Linked DNA regions of Methylosinus trichosporium OB3b. Each later gene encodes a partner of the first gene's protein in a complex. Links are inferred from orthologs where the notes say so. Each region holds a gene or a part of one and is shown in the gene's direction. Other genes may lie near its edges. The genes, in order: groL and metK.

What was found.
Region 2: the proteins of groL (region 1) and metK are in contact, whole or in part, in a cryo-EM structure (PDB 8P4O), measured with the Escherichia coli proteins. The link is inferred for Methylosinus trichosporium OB3b from one-to-one orthologs.

What each region holds. Positions count from the first base shown.
Region 1 is NZ_CP023737.1:4,023,449-4,031,922, forward strand. Bases 2,017-4,951 are described here. They hold groL (chaperonin GroEL), read left to right. Parts: upstream 2,017-2,632; coding sequence 2,633-4,270; downstream 4,271-4,951. Other genes in these bases: groES (co-chaperone GroES), read left to right, coding at 2,295-2,582; CQW49_RS19070 (TonB-dependent receptor), read right to left, coding at 4,519-4,951. Outside these bases: CQW49_RS19045 (cytochrome-c peroxidase), read left to right, coding at 1-663; CQW49_RS19050 (YchJ family protein), read left to right, coding at 872-1,387; peptidoglycan-binding protein LysM, read left to right, coding at 1,511-2,005; more of CQW49_RS19070, read right to left, coding at 4,952-7,023; CQW49_RS19075 (DUF2946 family protein), read right to left, coding at 7,106-7,474; CQW49_RS19080 (DUF2946 family protein), read left to right, coding at 7,623-8,015; CQW49_RS19085 (MotA/TolQ/ExbB proton channel family protein), read left to right, coding at 8,174-8,474.
Region 2 is NZ_CP023737.1:1,001,127-1,009,588, forward strand. The notes cover bases 5,439-8,361. They hold metK (methionine adenosyltransferase), read left to right. Parts: upstream 5,439-6,263; coding sequence 6,264-7,460; downstream 7,461-8,361. Other genes in these bases: lnt (apolipoprotein N-acyltransferase), read left to right, coding at 5,439-5,573; CQW49_RS04850 (helix-turn-helix domain-containing protein), read left to right, coding at 5,705-6,142; trmB (tRNA (guanosine(46)-N7)-methyltransferase TrmB), read left to right, coding at 7,457-8,185; CQW49_RS04865 (thioredoxin family protein), read left to right, coding at 8,243-8,361. In the rest of the region: CQW49_RS04820 (AI-2E family transporter), read right to left, coding at 1-771; CQW49_RS04825 (flavodoxin family protein), read right to left, coding at 899-1,360; CQW49_RS04830 (hypothetical protein), read left to right, coding at 1,477-2,220; CQW49_RS04835 (hypothetical protein), read left to right, coding at 2,275-3,018; CQW49_RS04840 (hypothetical protein), read left to right, coding at 3,079-3,828; more of lnt, read left to right, coding at 3,915-5,438; more of CQW49_RS04865, read left to right, coding at 8,362-8,462. UniProt on the Escherichia coli protein: Catalyzes the formation of S-adenosylmethionine (AdoMet) from methionine and ATP.

The sequences.
Region 1 (8,474 bases):
CGCGCGGTCGCGGCCTTCGAAAGCACGCCGCGCTTTCACCCGTTCTCGTCGAAATTCGACGATTTTCTGCGCGGCAAGGCGAAGCTGACCAAGGAGGAGGCGCGCGGCTTCGCTCTGTTCAAGGACAAGAAGAAGGGCAATTGCCTCGCCTGCCACGCGGGCCAGACCGGCTCGCACAAGCCGCAGGACTGGCTGTTCACCGATTTCACCTTCGATGCGCTCGGCGCGCCGCGCAACCCCGAGATTCCCGACAACAAGGACCCGGCCTTCTTCGATCCCGGTCTCTGCGTCCGCAAGGCGTTTCGGCCGCTCGCGCCGCAGAGCTATGTCGATGGGCTGTGCGGGCAGTTCAAGACGCCGACCTTGCGCAATGTCGCGATCACCGGCCCCTATCTGCATAATGGCGTGTTCTCGAGCCTGCGCGACGTCGTCGCCTTCTATGCGACGCGCGACACCAATCCCGAGCGCTGGTTTCCCAAGGTCGACGGCAAAGTGGCGAAATTCAACGATCTCGCCCCCAAGAGCCACGAGAATGTGAATGTGAAGGAGGTCCCCTATGATCGCAATCCCGGCGAGAAGCCGCGGCTCGACGACGGCGAGATCGATGCGATCGTGGCCTTTCTGCTGACGCTCACCGATCGGCCGCCGGCGGCGGGGCATTAGAGCGCTGTCCGATCGAACGAAATCGTTCGATCATCACAATTCACTCATCTGAAGGCTCGCGGTCCGGATCCGGGCTTGGACCGCGAGCCTTCTGGTTCTCTTCAACTCCATGCAAAGGGCGTGTTCTGGACGGCGGGCGCATTTTCGATCTCGGCGGAACTGGTGTAGTCGTCCCGCATCTTTTTCTCCGACACGAGCCGCATCCCGCATGACCGAACAGCCTTGCCCCTGCCGCGCCAAAGACGCTGAGCCGGCGCCTCTCTCCGCCTGCTGTGGCCCCTATGTCGACGGGTCGAGGCCCGCGCCGACCGCGGAGGCGCTCATGCGCTCGCGCTACACGGCCTATGCGCTCGGCGACATCGATTATCTGCACGACACGCTGGCGCCCGAGCATCGCGCCGGCTTTCATCGCGAGGCGGCGACCGGCTGGTCGAAAAATTCGCAATGGCTCGGCCTGGATGTCGAGGCGACGGCGGACGGCCAGCCGGGCGATGCGACCGGCCATGTCGACTTCACCGCCCATTATATCGCCGAAGGGCTGCGTCAGACGCATCGCGAGCGCGCCCTGTTCCGCTTCGAGGCGGCCGATCAGCGTTGGTATTTCGTCGAAGGCGAGGCCCGCAAGAGCGCGCCCGTCATCCGCGAGGCGCGGCCGGGCCGCAATGATCCTTGTTCTTGCGGGTCGGGCAAGAAATACAAGAAGTGCTGCGGCGCCGCCGCCTGAACGACCGGCCGTTCAGCCCCCCTGCGCCGCGCCGGCGCCCTCGACCCCGCCGTCTCCGCCCTATCTAAGCCGCACGCGAGCGAGAGCCTTCCCGCCGCGTCCATGCTGTGAAGGAGAAGACGAATGGGTCTCTTCAATTTCTGGAACCACGCCAAGAGCGGCGAGCCGATCGCCAAGGACGCGCCGGCTCCCAAGGGCGCGACCGAGAACGCCGCGGCGCCGCCCGAAGAATTGAAGAAGGAGATCGAGAAGCAGGGGCTCGACGCCTCCAAGATCGAGATCAATGTCGAAGGCGACAAGGTCAAGCTCGGCGGCAAGGCGGCCTCGACCAGCGAGGCGGAGAAGATCGTGCTCGCCGTAGGCAACACCAAGGGCGTCTCCCAGGTCGAGAGCAATATCGCTGTCGGCAAGACCGAGACCGAGTCGCTCTTCTACAAGGTGCGCCAGGGAGACACCTTGTGGAAGATCGCCGAGTCGCAATATGGCGCCGGCAAGGGCGGCAAATATGAGGAGATCTTCGCCGCCAACAAGCCGCTGCTGTCGGACCCGGACAAGATCTACCCCGGCCAGGTGCTGCGCATTCCCAAGACCGGGCAGGGCGCCGAAGCGCGTCGCTGACCGCCCCATCCGACGGCCGGAGCCCGAGCGCCCCGGCCGAATTCTTATCGGACCCGGGACGGCGCGACGCCGCTCTCGCCCGGCGCCTCAACTTTCTTTCCCAGCATAATCAGAAACTTGTTCTTCGCCGCGACGAAGTTCACGCCTCTCGCCTTGACAAGGCGGGGGCGCGTTCCTATGTCACCGCCTGCCTGCTGGCACTCGCCGCGGGTGAGTGCTAATGGGCATTTTACGCAATCTTCGCCCGCGCGTCGCGGCGACGCGCCGGCTCCAGATGAAGGAAGACGACATGGCGTTCCGTCCCCTCCACGACCGGGTCGTGGTCAAGCGCCTCGAGGGCGAGGACAAGACCAAAGGCGGCATCATCATTCCGGACACCGCCAAGGAAAAGCCCGCCGAGGGCAAGGTCATCGCCGTCGGCCCGGGCTCGCGCGACGAGAGCGGCAAGCTCGTCGCCCTCGATGTGAAGGAAGGCGACCGCGTGCTGTTCGGCAAATGGTCCGGCACCGAGGTCAAGATCGACGGGGAAGATCTCCTCATCATGAAGGAAAGCGACATTCTGGGCGTGATCGTCTGACGCCTCGCGCTTTCCCCGACATTCTCTTATTCCAACGGAGCTGAACGACAATGGCAGCCAAGGACATCCGTTTCTCCTCCGACGCGCGCGATCGTATCCTGCGCGGCGTCGAGATCCTCGCCAATGCGGTGAAGGTCACTCTCGGCCCCAAGGGCCGCAACGTCGTCATCGAGAAGAGCTTCGGCGCGCCGCGCATTACCAAGGACGGCGTCACCGTCGCCAAGGAGATCGAGCTCGCCGACAAGTTCGAGAATCTCGGCGCGCAGCTCGTTCGTGAGGTCGCCTCCAAGCAGAACGACACCGCCGGCGACGGCACCACGACGGCCACCGTGCTCGCCGCCGCCATCGCTCGCGAAGGTGCCAAGGCGGTCGCGGCCGGCCTCAACCCGCAGGATTTGAAGCGCGGCATCGACCTCGCGGTCGAGGCGGTGGTCGCCGACCTCAAGAAGAACTCCAAGAAGGTCACCTCCAACGACGAGATCGCCCAGGTCGGCACCATCTCGGCGAACGGCGACAGCTACATCGGCCAGGAGATCGCCAAGGCGGTGCAGAAGGTCGGCAATGAGGGCGTGATCACGGTGGAGGAGGCCAAGAGCCTCGACTCCGAGACCGTCATCGTCGAGGGCCTGCAGTTCGACCGCGGCTATCTCTCGCCTTACTTCATCACCAACGCCGAGCGTCTCATCGCCGAGCTCGAGGATCCCTATATCCTCATCCACGAGAAGAAGCTGTCGACGCTGCAGCCGCTGCTGCCGATCCTCGAGGCCGTTGTGCAGACCGGCAAGCCGCTGCTCATCATCGCCGAGGACGTCGAAGGCGAGGCGCTCGCCACTCTCGTCGTCAACAAGCTGCGCGGCGGTCTGAAGATCGCGGCCGTGAAGGCTCCGGGCTTCGGCGATCGCCGCAAGGCCATGCTCGAGGACATCGCCATCCTGACGGGCGGCCAGGTCGTCTCCGAGGATCTCGGCATCAAGCTCGAGAACGTCACTCTCCCGCTGCTCGGCCGCGCCAAGCGCATCCGCATCGACAAGGAGAACACGACGGTCATCGACGGCGCCGGCGAGAAGAAGGACATCGAGGCCCGCGTCCAGCAGATCAAGGCGCAGATCGAGGAGACCACCTCGGACTACGACCGTGAGAAGATGCAGGAGCGTCTCGCCAAGCTCGCGGGCGGCGTCGCGGTGATCCGCGTCGGCGGCGCGACCGAGGTCGAGGTGAAGGAGAAGAAGGACCGCGTCGACGACGCGCTCAACGCCACCCGCGCCGCGGTGCAGGAAGGCATCTCCCCCGGCGGCGGCGTCGCGCTGCTGCGCGCCATCGCCGCTCTCGCCGACATCAAGGTCGCCAATTCCGATCAGCAGACCGGCGTTTCGATCGTCCGCAAGGCGATCCAGGCTCCGGCGCGTCAGATCGTGGACAACGCCGGCGGCGACGGCGCGGTCGTGGTCGGCAAGCTGCTCGAGTCCACGGACTACAATCACGGCTATGACGCCCAGACCGGCGAATATGGCGATCTGCTGAAGTTCGGCATCATCGACCCGACCAAGGTCGTGCGCACGGCGCTGCAGGACGCGTCCTCGATCGCCGGCCTCATCGTCACCACCGAGGCGACGATCACCGAGCAGCCGAAGAAGGAGACCATGCCGGCGATGCCTCCGGGCGGCGGCATGGGCGGCATGGATTTCTGATCTCGCTTCCCCCGAGAAAAAACGAAGGCCCCGGAGCGATCCGGGGCCTTTTCTTCGTGATGTGCGCTGCGGCACAGCAGAGCATCGCCGGCTCGGGCGAAACATCGGCCTCGGAACCCCATGCCGCGCCGTCTTCCTCGAGAGACGGCGCTCTCCTGTCTTCTTTCGCGGCAAGCTTGCCCCGCCGCGAGGAAGCAAGGCGGCCCGGAGCGCGTATCGGCTCCGGGCCGCCCCATCTTACTCCGATCTCACCGCGCGAGGGCGGTGCGGAAGGCGTCGAACAGGCCCGGCTCGTCACCCTCGAAGAAGATGCCGCGCTCGCCGCGATTATGACCGAACTCGTATTTTCCTGAGAAGACGAAGGTCCGCTGCGGGAACGGGTGGAACAGGAAGTATTTATAGTTGTTGATGTTGTCGACGCCGAAGGCGAAGGAGATGTGCTGGTTCCATTTATACGAGATCTTGGTGTCGAGCACGAAGAAGCGGTCGAAGCTCTGATAGACGCCATGGGCGACGTCATTGTTGTCGAGCGTCGTCCACATGCGGCCCTGGAAGCGCGCCGCCGCGGTGAGCGCCCAATGCTCGTCCGGCCGATAGGTGGCGGCGAGCGTCCAGCGCCAGTCGGGCACGTTCGGCACATTCTTGCCGACGACCGAGGTGTTCCAGGGATAGGCCGTGGATGGGACCCAGCTGCTGTCGGCCAGAACCCGCGCGTCGAGATAAGTGAGGCTGCCCGAGAGCTCCAATCCCTTCAGCAGCACATTGTCCTTGCGCGCGGCGAGCTCGACGCCGCGATTGCGAATCTTGTCGACATTGCTGTTGGTCGTGGAGAGGACGTTGGTGCCGGCGAGATAGGAGCTCTGCGAAATGATCGCGTCGCGAACCTCCTCGTTGAAGAAGGAGACGCGCACATTGCCGTCCTCGCCGATCTTACGTTCCACCGCGATCTCGCTCGAAAGCGCGACCTCGGGCCGCAGATTGGGATTGGGGTTCACGTTCTGGCCTGTCGACGAGACCGTCGACAAATTATAGAGCTCCTTCGCGGTCGGGAAGCGATTGGCGAGGCCGATCGAGCCGGTGAGCGTCCAGTCCTCATCCGGCGTCCATTGCAGCGATCCCTTGGGGGAGAAGCGCGTGTGATAGAGATTGGGCTGATAGATCGGCTGCACGGAGTTCGGATTCGTGGCCGCGATCGCCGTCGCTGTCGAATTGACCGCGCTCGTCGGCAGCGACTGATTGTAGCCGTCCGTGGCTTCCCAATGCTCCCAGCGCCCGCCGACCGTGAATTTGACGTCGGGCCGGACTTTCCACGAGTCCTGGAACCAGAGCGCCTGTGTCCGCGTCGTTCCATTGCCCACCGAAAGGACGACGCCGGGATAGGCGGTGGCGGCCCCGGCGGTCCAATTGGACGTCAGATAGGTCGGATTGTTGAGGTGGAATTGATCGCCGTGCAATCCGAAGCTGACGTCATGACCGGAAAGGAATCCCTCCGGCCTCAAGATGCCCTTGAGATCGAGAAGCGTCCAATAGGTCCCGTCATAGCGCGCGTCCTTGCCGGCCTGCGTATAGCCGCCCGTCGCGAGCGCCGACCAGGGGCTGCGCTGATCGGATTGCAGATAGGTGAAATGTGAGGCCGAGATCTCGAAGTCGAACGGGCCGCCCGTGTTGGACTTCACCGCCAGCGCGTTGGTGAGCATCTTCTCCTGGATGCGGTAATACCCCGACCCGAAACTCTGCAAGGTCGAGCCGGAGAGGGCGGGCGTGGCCGAGAAGTTCTGGGTTCCAGGCGCGAGATAGTTGTCGGGGATCGAGGTTCCGTCATTCGACCAGAAGCCCAGCGTGTAGGTCGCGCGAATGGCCTGTGAGAAATCATAGGCGAGCTTCAACTTCGCGTTGATCTGATCGTTCTCGAGATTGCCGGTGCTGCCGACCACCACATTGGGCGCGCCGAATTTGTTCGTCGCCCAATAGGCGCCGGGATACATCACGCCGGCGCCCGTGGTCGCGTAAGTGAGCGGCTGCGTCGTGCCGTGCTGGTAGTTCGCGGAAACGAACCAGGAGAAATCGCCGACCTTGTCGCCGACCGAGGCGCTCGTGACCTCCGTATTGAACAGCTTGTTCGTTCCATAGAGCGAGAAATCCTGCAAGGACACGCTCTGCTTGGCGGTCACTTCCAGCTTGTCGGGCATGCGCGTCGTGATCTGCAGCACGCCGCCGAGCGAATTGCCCGGATATTGCGCCGAGAACGGGCCGTAGAGCATGTCGACTCGCTCGATCTCCTCCGGGGCGACGAGGCCCCAGCGCGGCGCGCCGATCGTATTGTCGTTGCCGATCAGCGCGGTCAGCAGCAGATCGTCCGCGTAGACGAGGCTGCGCGCGCTCGACGAGACGCCCCAGGTGCGCGTCTGAAGCACGGCTTGCGTATCGCCGTTGTTGCGTTTGCGCACGAACAGGCTCGGCAGATATTTGACCACGTCCTCGGTGTCGATGACATTGATCTTGTCCTCGATATCCTTGCGCGTGACGCTCGCCACCGTATTGGGCAGCTTGAATTTTTCGACCTGCGCGGACGTGCCGTCGGGGCGTGTCGGCGACCAGGTCGAGACCGGCGCCGGACGGGGCGAGCCCTCGGTCTGCGCGGCGCCGATATCGATGGTCGGCAGCGATTCTTGGGCGAAAGCGGGCGCGATGACGGACGCGCAGACGAGGAGCGCGCCGGCGGAGACGCCGCGCAGCAGATGATGACGATGCATGAACGATGTCCTTCCCTGGCGCCTGTGAAGGCGCATGCCGGAACACCGGCGCCGGCGGCGCCGAGTGCGAGATGATCGTGGCTCAGGAGAGGGACGGCGGGGCGCGCGCCGAGGCGTTGCGGTCGACGAAAAAGCGGACCAGCCCCTCGGCATAGACGAAGGAAAGACGAGCGCCGGAGGCGACGGCGAGCGGATCGACGGCGAGTATCCGCGCATGGAGCGGAGCGTCCCCCGAGCCGAAGAGGCAGAGGACGCAGGCGCCATGTCGATGGCCCGTCTCTCTCTGCGGCGCCTGCTCGGAGGCGTCGACGACGGTCGGGACGCGCGCCTCGCTATGCGTGAAGCCGCACAGCCGCGCGCCGCCGCTCTGCGGCGACGCGAATGCGCCGGCCGCGACCTGCGTCAGCAGGGCGAGGACGAAAAGGAGCCGGACGAAAGTGAGGAGCGCCATTGCCGAGGGGTACGCTGTTAACCGTGTCGAGACGAGCGGCGGCCATTAGAGCGTAGCGGAGAACAATTCCAAGACCCTGCAGATTGTCAGAAATTAAAAAATCCGTTAAGAGACATTTATGTCACAGGGCGGAGGCCTCAGAGCAGAAATGCGCGCGTTCCTCGCGATCGTCTCGGTTTGCGCGCTGCTATTCAGTGTCTTCGTCGCCGCTGCGCCGCATGCGTCGGCGCGCGCGGGCCTGCAGGGCGCTGCGCAGGGCGCCTCCGTTTTCTGTCATGATCGTGCGCCGAACGCCGCCTCCGTCGAGCGCGGGCCGGCCGAGAAGAACGGCGCCAAGAAGCAGAACTCCTGTCCATGCTGCCTCGCCGCCCATGCGGCCCCGGCGGTGCTGCCGGAGCGCGTGGCTCTTCTGTTGCGGCTCGAGCCGCCGGCGCCGATGCCCGCCGTCTTTGGCGTTCCTCCCATTTCGCTTCCGCATTTCGCGCTGCGCCAAGCCGTCAATTGCGCGCGCGCGCCGCCAGCGTTCGCGCCGCTCGCTTGAACGGACGCTTCGCGCGCCGCGCGGATGCGACGCCTATTCGGCCGCGCGCCGCCGGGACGGCGCTCGCGATTCGACGACGCTGCAAAGCCAAAGAAAACCAATCTAAAGATCGCCGGCGTCGCCGCGCGGTCGGGGAACCCCGAGCACGAGTGCGTCTCATGGAATATTCTTCGATTTCACCCGTAACCATGTTCATGAACGCCGGGCCTGTCGGCAAGGTGGTCATGGGAATGCTCATTCTCGCTTCCGTATGGACCTGGGTCCTCATCGTCGAGGGCGTCGTCTCGGTCGTGCGCATCGGCCGGGCGGCGCGCTCGGCGCGCGCCGGCGGCGCGGCGGGCCTGCTCGGGCCGGTCGAGGCGGCGGGCGAGCACGCCGGCTCCTTCGATCTCCCCGGCGAGTCGATCGGCGAGAAGCGCGAGCGCGTCGCCGAGATCATGAGCCGCGCGGGCCGCGAGC
Region 2 (8,462 bases), 3.0 Mb from region 1 along the record:
AGCCCAGACCGCCCAGGTGCCGATGAAGGGCACGAGCGCCGCCACCGCGGTCAGCGCGCCGAGCAGAATGGGCGTGCCGACGCCGACGACGGCATAGCCCACACCGGCGATGAGGCCCTGAAACAAAGCGCTGACGATCACCCCCGACACCACCGCCTGCGTCGTGGCGCCGATGGCGCGGACGTAATTATCGGCGGACGCGCCCACCACCTTCCGCAGGCCGGCGCGCAGCTCCTCGACCACGAGCGCGCCGTCACGGTAGAAAAAGAACAGCGCTATGGCGGTCAGCGCGATCTGCGCGAGGCTGCGGCCGATCATGCCGAGCGTTCTGGCGAGTCCGCTCATCCACGGCTCGATCCACTCCTTCACCTGCTCGCGGCGCCGCTCCGGATCGTTCCAGATCGTGTTCAGCATGTCGTCGAGAGCTGGGCCGACGACGGGAAAGCGGGCGACCGCATCGGGAAGCACGATCGGCTCATCGGCGAATTGGCTCGACAGCTCGCGATAGGCTTCGGCGAGATCGGACTGCAGGCGCACCAGCAGAAAGGCCACCGGGACCACCAGCACCACCACCAGAAGCAAAGTGGCGAAGGTCGCGGCGAGCGAGGGGCGATTTCCGCTCGCGCGCAAGATGCGGCGATAGACCGGATAGGTCGCATAAGCGAGGATGGCGGCCCAGGCCAGCGGCGTTAAAAACGGGCTGACCACGAAGAGGCCGAGCCCGACGACGACGCCGAGCAGCAGCAAAGCGAAAATCTGCCGGTTCTGCATCGCCCACTCCTCTGCGCGCTCTCGCGGAGCACTCGTGGTCTGCGTCATCGAAATTGATAAGCTCAGAGAGCGAGCCTTCAGGCTCGCTCTTTCAGCCCTCTCAAATCGGCTGAAGCACGCCACTAGACTAGAAGATCCCCGCCTCGAGACCCGCCGCCATCGCCATCCCCAGCTCGCGGCAAGCGTCGACGAAGTCCTCGCGCCATTCGCCGCGCAGGATCAGCGGCTCCTGGACCTTGCGCCAGCGCAGGCCGGTCGCGACGCTCTCGACGCTGCGCCGCGCTCCGGTCCCGTCGCTGCCGGCGCGCACATAGAGCACATAAGGGAGCCCCTGCGTGCGCTCGAGGCAGGGATAATAGCAGCGGTCGAAAAAATCCTTCAGCGCGCCGCTCATATAGCCGAGGTTCTCGGTGGTCCCGATGAGGATCGCGTGGGCGCCCAGCACATCGTCCGGCGTCGTCGCGAGCGGCGCGAGGCACAAGGTCTCGACGCCGGCGATCTCGTCCGCTCCGGCGCGCGCAGCCTCACGCAGCCGCAGCGTGTTCGGCGACGGCGCATGGGCGACGACGAGCAGGCGTTTTGTCGTCATTCGCGCTTTTCTCCCCGAACGTAAGCTCGACAATCGCGGCCATGTCTCTTATGGTTCGGCTCGCGCATGGCGCTTCCGCTTCCGCCGCGCGATATTCATTGCACAGGACCACATTGATGAAAAAATCGATCTGCATCGTCGCATTGCTGACCTTCGCCGCGCCGGGATGGACGGCGACGAAAACGCTCAAACGCACCATCGACGAGACCCAGCTGCAGGGATATGTCGCGACGCCGCCGACCGGCTGGGCGCCCACAGCATTCATCTATGGCGCCGCCACGCCGACCGGCTCGGCGAATCCGGCGGTCTATGCGATCTCGAACCGCATGTTCCTGCGCAACGCCTTCAATCCCTACGCCCCGCCTCCGACCACGCCTCCGCCACTCGCCGGTCTGACATTGATCTCGCTCTCGCGCTACGCCCTGACCAGAGAAAACCTGCCGGACGCCGTCCAGATAACGGCCAGCGACTGCGTTTTTTCGGCCTATGGCGTTTCCAAAGTGTGCCCCTATCTCTACACCGCCGCGCGGCCCGCAGCGGCTCTGCCGGGCGGCCTCGTCGTCTTGGTCATGAAGCCGGTCGTGTACAGGAATGGCGCTTATCTGAAATATTGGGAATATGTCTTCGATCCGAGCGCGGTCGGCGCGGACCGCTGGCGGCTCGTGCAGGACGGTCTCAGCGACACCCCTATGGTGAATTTGTTCGTGGACGAGGCTGCCGACAACGTTTCCGGAGCGCGCGGCAGAGCGAGCGAAGTGAACATCCCGGGCCAGACCTTCAAGGTCGCCGATGTGAACTGGTATCTCTTCAAGCGACAGTCTCCGACCGTCGTGCAGGTCTATCAGATCGCGCCGAAATGAGCCGCGCCATACTGCATCATGACTTTCATCAGGGATGATCGAAGGATCGCATCCATGAAAAAAACGATTTGCGTCGTCGCGGGACTGATGATCTCGGCGTCGACCGCGCCAGCGGGAACGGCGACGCTGAAGCGCACCATCGACGAAACCCAGCTGCAAGGATATGTCGCCACGCCGCCGGCCGGCTGGGCTCCCACCCGCTTCGTGTACGGGGCCGCGACGCCGATCGGCTCGGCGTCGCCGGCAGTCTATGCGATCTCGAGACAAAGCTCGCTGCTGGAAACCGCCGGCTCCAACGCCACGCCCCCGACGGCGCCTCCGCCGCCCAGTGGCTTGACGCTGATCTCGCTGTCGCGAAACGTTCTCACAAAAGAAAACCTGCCGGACGCCGTTCAAGTGAAGGCCAGCGACTGCAACCTTCTGGTCTACGGCACACCCGATACATGCCCTGCTCTCTATGTCGTCGCGAGGCCCTCTGCGGCGCTGCCGGGCGCCCTCGTTGTTATGATCATAAAGCCGGTTCTGTATAAAAAAAGCACCTCACCGAAATATTGGGAATATGTGTTCGATCCGAGCGCGGTCGGCGCCGAACGCTGGCTGCTCGTGAAGGACGGGCTCGCCGACAAAGCCATTCTCGACCTGCTCGGGGACGAGTCCATCGACCCTTCCGGGGTGCGCGTAGGCTCGAGCGAAATGAACATCCCGGGCCAGACCTTCAAGGTCGCCGATCCGAACTGGCTTCTCTTCAAGCGACAGTCTCCCACCGTCGTGCAGGCCTATCAGATCGCGCCGAAGTAAGGGCGCCGCGCGCCATTCCGCATCATGACATTCATCAGGGATGATCGAAGGATCGCATCCATGAAAAAAACGATTTGCGTCGTCGCGGGACTGATGATCTCGGCGTCGACAGTGCTTGCGGCGACGAAAACGCTGAGGCGCACCATCGACGAGACCCAGCTGCAAGGCTATGTCGCCACGCCGCCGGCGGGCTGGGCCCAGAACAAATTCACCTATGGGGCGGCGACGCCGATCGGCTCCGCGTCGCCGGCAGTCTATGCGATCTCGAACCAGATTGTTCTGAGGACGCCTTCGACGCCGTCCATACCGCTTCCGACGGTCCCGCCGCCGCCTGTCGGCGTGACGCTGATCTCGCTTTCCCGTTCGTCGGCCATGATCAAGGAAAACCTGCCGGACGCGGTTCAGATCACCGCCAGCGACTGCATCTTGTCCTATAATGAGGCCCACAACCTCTGCCCTAATCTCTACACACTGGCGAGACCTGCGGCGGCGCTTCCGGGCGGACTGCTTTTCATGATGTTGAAGCCGGTTCGCCGCGGGACGAGCTTCGTTTCGAAATATTTTCTGTATGTCTTCGACCCGAGCGCGGACGGAGTCGCACGCTGGTTGTACATTGAAAGTGGGATCGCCGATTCATCCATGATCCAAATGTTCGTGGACGAATACGAGACCTACTCCTCCAACGACGTCGGCAAGCACGAAGAAATAAAACTGCCGGGCCAGACTTTCCAGGTCGCCGATCCGAACTGGTATCTCTTCGAGCGACAATCTCCCACGATCATGAAAGTCTATCAGATCGCGCCGAAATGAGCGCGTCGTCGCCCGCTCGCGCGAAGCTCTAGGGCGCGGGGCGGGAAGCGGCTAGGATCGCCCTGTCTCGAATCGAGCAGGACTCCATGACGCAGGCTTCGATCACAACGGATGGCGCGGGCGCGCGGCCCGCCCTCACTCTTCCCCAGCGCGTCATCCTCGCCGAGGGCTGGACGCGGCGGGGGATCGCCTTTCTCGCCGGCGCCTGCGGAGCGCTCGCCCTCGCGCCGATCGATTTCGCGCCCGCGATGGCCGTCCCCATGTGCGCCGCCGTCTGGCTGCTCGACGGTGCGGCGGCGGCGCGCGGCGCGGGCGCGCTCTCCTTCGCCCGGGGCTCGATGCTGTCCGCGGCGGCGGCCGGCTGGTGGCTCGGCTTCGGCTATTTCCTCGCCGGCCTCTGGTGGCTCGGCGCCGCGCTGCTGGTGCAGGCCGATCAATTCGCTTGGGCGCTGCCGCTCGCCGTCATCGGCGTGCCGGCCGGCCTCGCCTGCTTCACCGCGCTCGGCTTCGCCCTCGCCCGGCTGCTGTGGACGCCGGGCTCGCTGCGCGTCTTCGCGCTCGCCGCCGGGCTCTCCGCCTCCGAATGGCTGCGCGGCCATGTGATGACCGGCTTCCCCTGGAATGATGTCGGCATGGCGCTGGCGAGCGTCCCCGTGCTCGACCAGACGGCGGCGCTCGTCGGCCTGCACGGGCTCGACATTCTCGCGGTGATCCTGTTCGCCGCGCCCGCCACGCTCGCCGACGGCGGAAGGCGGCGGATGACGCCGGCGATCCTCGTCGCTCTGATCCTCACCGCCGCAATGGGCGTCTACGGGGGCCTGCGCCTCCTGCGCGGCGAGAGCGGCTTCGTCGACGGCGTGACGCTGCGGCTGATGCAGCCCAATCTGCCGCAGGACGCCAAATTCAAGCCGGAGAACGGCGGCGAGATTCTGCGCCGCTATCTCGAGCTCACCGACCGAGCCATAGCCCCGGGCCATTCCGGCGTCGCCGATGTGACGCATGTGATCTGGCCGGAATCGGCCTTTCCCTTCATCCTCTCGCGTGAGCCGCAGGCAATGGCGCGCATCGCCGCGACGCTGCAGAATGCGACGCTGCTGACCGGCGCCGCGCGTGTCGAGGACGCGCCGGGCGGGGCGCGCCGCACGAAAATCTTCAACGCCATTCTCGCCTTGCAGCGCGGCCGCATCGTCGCCGCCTATGACAAGATTCATCTCGTGCCCTTCGGCGAATATCTGCCGCTCGCCGGCCTGCTCGGGCCGCTCGGCGCCACCCATCTCGTGCCCGGAGTCTGGGACGCAGGCGCCGGCCCGCGGCGCCTGCGCGCGCCCGGCCTGCCGCTCGCCGCGCCGCTCGTCTGCTATGAGGCGATCTTCCCCGGCGAGACCGTCGAGCCCGACGGGCCGGAGCGGCCGCAATTTCTGCTCAACGTCACCAATGACGGCTGGTTCGGCGCGACCAGCGGGCCCTATCAGCACTTCGCCCAGGCGCGCCTGCGCGCCATCGAGGAGGGTCTGCCGCTGGTGCGCGCGGCCAATACGGGCGTCTCCGCCATCGTCGATCCATATGGGCGAATTCTCGGCGCTCTGCCACTCGGAGTCGAAGATGTGCTCGACGGCCGTCTGCCCAAGCCGGCGAGCCCGCCTCCCTTTGCCCTCCATCCTTTTCTCTGGACTTCAACGCTTTGGTTCTTCACAATAATTTTTGCGGCTCTGGGGCGTGTTCGCGGGTTTGCGGGTTTGACTTGACGGCTCGAGCGGGTGCTTAATGGCGAACCGTCGGCGCCGCGCGGGCGCCGACGTGACAGGCTGTCGAACCCGATGGTAATTCAATTCTATCCGACCGAAGTCGGTGAGTTGGGCAAGGGAGATCAAACGCAGTGAAGAAGGCGCCCGATCCGATAGACCGGCATGTCGGAAGCCGCGTGCGCATGCAGCGCGTCTTGCTGAAAATGAGCCAGGAGAAGCTCGGCGAAGCGCTGGGGCTGACCTTCCAGCAAGTGCAGAAATACGAGAAGGGCACCAATCGCATCGGCGCGAGCCGGCTTCAGCAGATTTCGAAGACGCTGAACGTCCCGCCGTCCTTCTTCTTCGATGGCGCGCCGTCGGTGGGCGCGCCGGGCGACGGCTTCGCCGAGGAATCCTCGTCGCAATATGTGGTCGAGTTCCTGTCCACGGCCGAGGGGCTGCATCTCAACCGCGCTTTCGCCCGCATCAAGGACCCGAAGGTGCGCAAGCGGGTGATCGATCTCATCTCCACCCTCGCCGACCAGAGCGAGGACGGCGTCCCCGCGGGCGGCGAGGACGCCGCGAAATAGCCGCGCCGGACGGCGCCGGCGTACGGAGCCTCCGATAGAGCGCGACTTGACGAGCGGGCTCGCGCCTGTACTGATCTACCGAACCGCGATGGCCCGAGGACGGTTCCACGCGCAGACGGAGATGGACGTGACGCGACAGAACTATCTTTTCACGAGCGAGTCGGTTTCCGAGGGTCATCCCGACAAGGTTTGCGACCGCATCTCGGACGAGATCGTCGATCTTTTCTTTCGTGAGGGGGCCAAATTCGGCGTCGATCCCTATCTGATCCGCGTCGCGGCCGAGACTCTCTCCACCACCAATCGCGTGGTGATCGCCGGCGAGGTGCGCGGCCCGGCCATTCCCAAGGAGCAGATCGTCGACGTCGCCCGCAAGGCCATTCACGCGATCGGCTATGAGCAGGACGGCTTCCACTGGCAGCACGCCGATGTCGAGGTGCTGCTGCACGCCCAGTCGGCGGACATCGCCCAGGGCGTCGACGCCGCCGGCAACAAGGACGAAGGCGCGGGCGACCAGGGCATCATGTTCGGCTACGCCGTGCGCGAGACGCCGGATCTGATGCCGGCGCCGCTCTATTACGCCCACAAGATTCTCGAGAGCCTCGCCCAGGCGCGCCACTCCGGCAAGGAGAAGGGCCTCGGCCCGGACGCCAAGAGCCAGGTGACGCTGCGCTATGAGAACGGCAAGCCGGTGGAGGCGACGCAGATCGTGCTGTCGCATCAGCACACCGACGAGAGCCTCTCGCCGCAGGATATTCGCAAGCTCGTCGAGCCCTATATCGTCGCGGCGCTGCCGTCCGGCTGGATCACCAAGGAGACGGTCTGGCACGTCAATCCGACCGGCAAGTTCCACATCGGCGGCCCGGACGGCGACGCCGGCCTCACCGGCCGCAAGATCATCGTCGACACTTACGGCGGCGCGGCCCCGCATGGCGGCGGCGCCTTCTCGGGCAAGGATCCGACCAAGGTCGACCGCTCGGCGGCCTATGCGGCCCGCTATCTCGCCAAGAACATCGTCGCCGCCGGCCTCGCCGATCGCGCGACGCTGCAGCTCTCCTATGCGATCGGCGTCGCCGAGCCCCTGTCGATCTATGTCGATCTGCACGGAACCGGTCAGGTCGCGGAGGACAAGCTGGAAGCGGTGCTGCCGCAGATCATGCGGCTGTCGCCGCGCGGCATCAGAGAGCATCTCCAGTTCAATAAGCCGATCTACGCCCGCACCTCGGCCTATGGCCATTTCGGCCGGACGCCGGACGCGGAGGGCGGCTTCTCCTGGGAGAAGACCGACCTCGCCGACGCGCTGAAGGCGCATTTCTCCTGAGCGGAGACAAGACGCAGGGGCGGAGCGGGGCGGCGGCGGGCGAGGATTTCACGCCTCGCCGCCTCTATGGGCGCAGCAAGGGCAAGGCGCTGCGGCCCGGCCAGGCCCGCCTCATCGACGAGCTGCTGCCGAAGCTGCTGCTCGATCTCAGCGCGCCCGCGCCGCATGACGCGCGGGCGCTGTTCGATTCGCGAGTGCGCGAGACGCGTCTCGAGATCGGCTTCGGCGGCGGCGAGCATCTGATCGCGACCGCGGCGCGCAACCCGGACGTCGGCTTCATCGGCTGCGAGCCCTTCGTCAACGGCATGGCCCGCCTGCTCGCGCGCATCGCCGCGGAGGGCCTCGGCAATATTCGCCTGCGCCAGGGCGACGCCATCGAGGTCGTCGACTGGCTGCCGGACGCCAGCCTCGCGCGCGTCTATCTGTTCTATCCCGATCCCTGGCCGAAGCGGCGCCACCGCAAGCGCCGCCTCGTCTCGCCGGACAATCTCGCCAAGCTCGCCCGCGTCATGACGCCGGGCGCGCAATTGCGCTTTGCGACCGACATAGACGATTATGCCGGCTGGACGCTGGCGCGCCTCGCCGCCTCGCCCGATTTCGACTGGCGCGCGCAGTCGGCGCAGGACTGGCTCTCGCCCTGGGACGGTTGGACGCAGACGAAATACGAGGCGAAAGCGATGGCGGCCGGCCGCAAACCGGTCTATCTGACATTCGCGAGGCGTTGAGGACGCGGGATGTTCCAAAGGCGTCGATGACGCCGTCTCGGCGGGAGATTCGCTACAATGGCGACGGAAGCATTCGGCGCGGGCGATGGCGCGCAAGAGACGACGACGGCGGGATTTCGCGCCGATGTGATGGAAGCTTCGTTGCGCCAGCCCGTGCTGGTCGACTTCTGGGCTCCGTGGTGCGGCCCTTGCAAGCAGCTCGCGCCGGCGCTCGAACGCGCCGTCAAGGCGGCCGGCGGCAAGGTGAAGCTCGTCAAGATGAACATCGACGACCATC